Regions from separate parts of the Ihubacter massiliensis genome, predicted to be linked through region 2. Evidence: riboswitches for the same ligand, from Rfam matches in the RefSeq annotation. Region 2 holds a riboswitch; the other holds the start of a gene.
The links. A riboswitch is a leader RNA that binds a small molecule or an ion and turns the genes downstream of it on or off. The one in region 2 is predicted to bind thiamine pyrophosphate.
Positions count from the first base shown of each region.

Region 1: it holds a riboswitch for thiamine pyrophosphate, as region 2 does, so the genes downstream of both, thiT (energy-coupled thiamine transporter ThiT) here and thiC (phosphomethylpyrimidine synthase ThiC) in region 2, are expected to answer to the same signal.

Region 1 covers NZ_JAMXVH010000001.1:585,132-588,258, forward strand. The annotation lists gene NIA71_RS02605 (GDSL-type esterase/lipase family protein) at 1-174, opposite strand, end outside; gene NIA71_RS02610 (AEC family transporter) at 184-1,110, opposite strand; TPP riboswitch at 1,236-1,339, shown strand; gene thiT (energy-coupled thiamine transporter ThiT) at 1,409-2,044, shown strand; gene NIA71_RS02620 (amidohydrolase family protein) at 2,232-2,969, opposite strand; gene NIA71_RS02625 (ECF transporter S component) at 2,963-3,127, opposite strand, start outside.
Region 2 covers NZ_JAMXVH010000001.1:2,615,819-2,618,945, reverse strand. The annotation lists gene thiM (hydroxyethylthiazole kinase) at 1-100, opposite strand, end outside; gene thiC (phosphomethylpyrimidine synthase ThiC) at 116-1,426, opposite strand; TPP riboswitch at 1,494-1,603, opposite strand; gene NIA71_RS12185 (cation-translocating P-type ATPase) at 1,965-3,127, shown strand, end outside.

The sequences.
Region 1 (3,127 bases), 2.0 Mb from region 2:
CTTTTCATGTACGGCATCGGAACAGAAGCGGGCCAGCATTCCGCCGGTGGTATCACCACTGATGCCCTTATTGATAAAGGTGCTGCAGGGTGTGTTCAAAAGATATACCCAGTTTTCGTCCCGGTTGACGCCGAATCCCTGGGTAAAACTGTCGCCTAAACAAACGGTACGCATAAAAACCTCCTAAAGTAAAATACTTGCATAAACGGGTATGGTGATCAGGCTGACCAGAGTGGACAAGCTGACCAGGTTGGATGCATATTCGCCTTCCACATCATAAAATTGTGCCAGAATGGCCGTCTGAGCGTGGCAGGGAAGGGAAGCGCACAATATAAATACATGAAGCGGCAGACCGCTGATGCCAGCCAAGGTGAAAGCGCCCCAGGCCAGCAGAGGACTGATGATAAACTTACCAACCAGAATCAGCAGCTGATCGATGGTGATCTTAGCCATGCCCTTGGACAAAGAGAGCGCCAGATTGGCCCCGATTACCAGCAGGGAAAGTGGTACGCACAGATCCCCCAGATAGGAGAGGGCCGTTTCAAAAATAACCGGCAGCTTCAGCTCAAATCCGGCCAGCAGGCAGCCGATCATCACGCCAATCAGGCCGGGGCTGAAAATACGCCGAACGGAAAACGCCTTGAGGCTGGTCTGGTCCGAAGCCTGTGAAAGGGTCCAGGCCCCCAGGCTCCAGAAAAGCACAATCGTAACCAAATAAAAGGTGAATAAATAAGGCAGTCCGTCATGTCCAAAGATGATATTGATAATAGTCAGCCCGATAAACATGGAATTGTTGAAGGTAAAGGTAGTGTCAAAGACGGCTTTCTTCTTTTGGGGCAGGTTCATCAGACTCGAAAGCACCCTGCCCAGAAGATGCAAGAACAGCAAGCATGCTGTGATGATCAGCAGGTTGATCACGGATGAAGCCAGCATCTGAGGCGTAAACCGGTTTTCAATGCTGACTACGGCCAGGGCCGGCGCTGCAATTTGAACAACGACCGTCGAAAACACTTGATTGGTATTATCCGGCCACTTCTTTGTCTTTGTAAAATAAAAGCCTACTCCCAGCAAAAGAAATACTACCAGGACGCTTATGATTCCATTTATCAAAACGGTTACCTCTCTTTTTTGGTAAATCCATTATAGCCTTAGTTGGCGCACCAAATCAAGAGCGGGGAGCAAACATTGTACCATTGACAACGAAGGAAAGTCAGGCGTATAATAATAAAAACTTAACAAAATGCTAGGGGAGCTTTGGCTGAGAGGAGCCGCATGGGCGGCCATACCCTCAAGACCTGATCCGGATAATGCCGGCGCAGGCAAGCAATTTATTTCCGAAATCGGAAGAAATTTATTTCCGATTTGGAACAATTCTCAGTTCCCCTCCTGATGAAAAGGAGGATTTTTTATGTCATTACAAACATTTTTTGAGTCTGTTTCAGGCCAAGCAGCGGCGATCGCAATTATCGTTTTATTGTTTGCAGGGATTTTGATTTCCGGCAAAGGGAAAAAACCGGATACCAAAGCGATGGTGGCCTCTGCGCTTTTAGTGGCATTGGCCGTGGTCCTAAAACAGGTAAAGCTGTTTCCCATGCCTCAGGGCGGCGATGTGTCGGCCTTCGGCATGCTGCCGATCGCTCTGTGCGCCTACTTTTTCGGCGTTCGAAGGGGTGTGATGGCTGGGATGTGTGTGGGGCTAGTGGATTTGATTTTCAGCCCCTATGTCATTCACCCTGTGCAGCTATTACTGGATTATCCACTGGCTTTTGGCGCCATCGGCCTTGCCGGTATTCTGCGAAACAAAAAGGGCGGCCTGATCGGAGGATATCTGCTGGGTGTGCTGGGACGTTACATATGCTCCGCGCTTTCAGGCATTATCTTTTTCGGCGCGTATGTGCCGGAGGGGTTCAATGCGGTAACCTGGTCCTGCTGGTATAATTTCGCCTATCTGGGAGCGGAAGCGGCTATCACCGTAGCCTTACTGGCCATACCGCCGTTGAGACGAAGCCTGCAGGGCTTGAAAAAACAGTTCTTGTTAAGCTAATGAAATTTTGGAAGTAAAAAAAGTGTGCATGACGGGAGCATAGCTCCCTATGCACACATGTCGGCCGCAGGGGCCGACGCTTCGCAATGTACTTTCTTTGAAACTCCGTCAATATCGATTGCATCGATATTTCCTGCGTTATAAAAAGGCGGGGCTATCGCGCGGCCCCGCATCTCAGAAAGTGTTTTTATAGTTTTAATAATTTTTTAGCATTGTTGTAAAAGACATCTTCCAGCTGCTTGTCGGAAAGTCCGCTGACAATCGTTCGCTGCATTTCCACGGTAGGATGGTGGAAGGGCGCGTCCAGTCCCCACATAATGCGACTGCTTCCGACTTTTTCATAGCCTTCTTTGATCTTGGTATGCATGGGCATCCCGGAGGTTTCCAGATACAGGTTGGAATACTTTTTCGCCATATCGATGGCCGACTGGACATACATGCCGTTGCCGTGTCCCATATGGATCATGACTATGGGCAGATCGGGATAAAAATCCGCTAGCTGTGCTACGCTCCAGGGCAGGGAATAAGGCGGGTGTCCGGTGTGGATCATAAGGGGAATCTCCAGCTCCATAGCCAGCTCAGCGATGGGAAATACGCATTCGTCGTTGGGCAGATAGCTGTGCATCAGAGGGTGCAGTTTGATCGCTTTAAAGCCATGGCTTGCAACAGCATCCCTGATTTGTCCCAGAGGATCTGTATCGTTTGGATTTACCCAGGCAGCGCCGACAAAGCGGTCGGGATACTTGTCCACCGCGTCCAGGCTTTCTTTGATGGGATATGTACAAATAACGGTTTTTTCCACGTTATATTCATCCATTTGCGCAATCAGCTCTTCCGGTGTGATTCCAACATTCGACCAGCCACCGAAATATCCGATATGGCTGTGGGCATCGATTTTCTTAAAGCTTTTCATACGTTCTAACATGTTTCTGCTCCTTTTCCGTCCGTGGTGTAAATAAAATGCCTTTTGAGGCTGGTTTTCTGCAGCGCTTCTGTGATTACGAAAGCGATGATAATGCCGGAAACCGCCTGGAATGTCAGCCCGGGAACAGCGGCAATGGCAGCAGCTTTCCCAAAGAGCGC
Region 2 (3,127 bases):
CCAGCAGGATATTGGCGCAGTCGTTAACGGTTACATAGTTGGTAATATTATGTACAAGCGGCGCTTGGCTGCGTACATTTTCCAATTGTTCCTTTAGCATAAAGCAGCCCCTTTCCTATTCATCAAAGATGGAAACAAGTTCGCCATCCAGGATACGGTTCATATTTTTCACTGCGCAGAAGTTTCCGCACATGGTGCAGGTGTCCTCCTTTTCAGGAGAGGAGGAAGCCCGGTATTCTTTGGCCTTGACAGGATCGATGGCCAGGTCGAACATCTTGTCCCAATCCAGATCTTTTCTCGCCTGGCTCATTTGGTTGTCCCAATCCATAGCCCCGGGGATCCCTTTGGCAATGTCCGCAGAATGGGCGGCGATCCTGGCGGCAATGATTCCTTCTTTCACATCCTCCAGGGTGGGCAGCCGCAGGTGCTCCGCAGGAGTGACGTAACAGAGGAAAGCCGCGCCGCTGGCAGCTGCCAGCGCGCCTCCGATGGCAGAAGTGATGTGGTCATAGCCGGGAGCGACGTCGGTGACAATGGGCCCAAGCACATAGAAGGGCGCGCCATGGCACAATGTTTTTTGGATTTCCATATTGGCCGCGATTTGGTTCAGGGGCATGTGTCCGGGTCCCTCGATCATGATCTGTACATCCTTTTCCCAGGCCCGCAGGGTCAGCTCACCCAAGGCAATCAGCTCCTCGATCTGGCTGGCATCAGTACCGTCTGCCAGGCAGCCGGGCCTGCAGGCATCTCCCAGACTTAGGGTGATGTCGTACTCCCTGCAAATGTCCAAAAGCTCATCAAAACGTTCATAAAAGGGATTCTCCTTGCCGGTCATTTCCATCCAGGCAAAGATGATGGAGCCGCCCCGGGACACGATATTGGTCAGCCTCTTATTGCGCTTGAATTTATGCGCGGTTTCTTTGTTGATGCCGCAGTGAATGGTCAGAAAATCTACGCCGTCTTCTGCGTGCATACGGGCAATATCCAGCCACTCTTCAGTAGTGATCTCAATGAGAGGCTTATGATAATAGACCACGGCATCGTAAATGGGAACCGTTCCAATCATAGCCGGGCACGTTTCCGTCAAGCGGCGGCGGAACTTACGGGTATCCCCATAGGAACTCAGGTCCATGATCGCTTCTGCGCCCATGTCCACCGCGCTCTGTACTTTGGCTAATTCCATGTCCAGGTCGGTCATATCCCGGGATGTTCCCAGATTGACATTAATCTTCGTTTTCAGAGAAGAACCCAATCCGCTGGGAGATATGGCTTTATGGCGCTTGTTGCAGGGGATAATGGCCTTGCCCTCACTCATCAGCTTCATCAGCTGCTCGGCGGGAATGCCCTCCTTTTCAGCGACAATTTCCATTTCTCTGGTGAGAATGCCCTTGCGTGCGGCATCCATTTGCGTCGTGTAATGTTTCATATTAACTTCCTTTCCTTTCAGGGCAAGAAAAAACGGAGAACCCTGACTTTGGTATTCTCCGTAATGAAAACATAATCTTGCTTCTTCCTACGTTGGCATTACCCAAATCAGGTTTGAAGGGTCGAAGTTCGATTACTTCCTCTCAGCCTGCTTATACAAGCTCCCCTGAAATATTTCCTGTATTATATTATAAGAAAGGAGGGCTGTCAATCCATTTGCCGCTGCTTTTTAATTAATAAAAAAGAATTGTGAATCTATTGTGAATTTTCCAAGAAGGGCCTTGACGCAGGTAGCCGTTTTTCATATAATGAAGCTCAACTATTTTGAAGAAAGGAACCACCATGGACGACACCGATAGCAGCGACGCTGACCGATGTTACATTTCTAAAATAATAAAATCATTCATATGAAAAGAAAGGCATAACCTGCGCCTGTTTTACGGCGGTTCAGGCTGTGTCTTTTTGTGTTTCTGCTGATCAACGCCGGACGGCGTATCAGATAAATTATTTTTTATTAATGAAAGGAGTGATATTTCCTTATGGATCATCACAAACAGAAGCCTTGGCACGCGCAAACTATCTGTCAGGTATTTGAAACGTTCGATACTTCACAGGAAGGTCTGAGCGATGCTGAGGCGTTACAGAGATTAAACAAAAACGGGCGCAATGAATTGCGCGCAAATCCCCCGAAAAGCTTTGGTCAGATGCTGAAAGCGCAGATTGTCGATCCGATGATTTTGATTCTCATCGGTGCGGCCATATTTTCTGCGATTCTTGAGCAGTGGACCGAAGCCATCGTCATTTTTTCCATCGTCGTGATCAACGCATTGATTGGTATCGTACAGGAGAAAAAAGCCCAGTCGTCGCTGGAGGCCCTGCGAAACATGAGCTCGCCTACTGCCCGGGTACTGCGCCAGGGCGAGGAAAGTATTGTTCCAGCTGCCGAGCTGGTAACAGGCGATGTGGTTTTTCTCAGCGACGGCGATCTGGTACCGGCTGATATGAGACTGATTGATTCAGCCAATCTCAAGGCCCAGGAAGCCGCCCTCACCGGCGAGTCCCTGTCATCGGAAAAAGATGAGGATGCTGTTCTGCCGGAGGATTGTCCGCTGGGCGATCGCGCCAATATGGTGTATACCTCGGCGATGGTTACCTACGGACGAGGAACCGGAGTAGTCGTGGCTGCGGGAATGGACACGGAAGTGGGCCAGATTGCCCGAATGCTGGAAAATCAGGATGAACTGGATACGCCGCTGAAACAAAAATTGAATAAGGTGGGAAAAACCCTGACCATCATCGGACTGATTGTGTGCGTGCTGATTTTCGCCATCGGTGCCATCTATCACCGGCCCCTGATTCCTCAATTTCTGGTGGCCGTCTCTTTGGCGATCTCAATTATACCGGAAGGCCTGCCTGCTACGGCGACCATTGTAATGGCGCTGGGTGTTCAGAGAATGGCAAAGCAAAACGCATTGGTCCGAAAACTTCCGGCCGTTGAGACGCTGGGAAGCGCAAGTGTGATTTGCAGCGATAAAACGGGGACTTTGACTTTAAATAAAATGACCGTGACACAGATTGCTGCCAACGGCGATTTTGAAACGGGCGCTGCAACGCTGGCGGAGGACGCCGCTGACCAGCATCCAAGGGTTTACAAGGACATCGTCTATGCGGCTGCCCTCTGCAATGACGCCAGCATTGACCC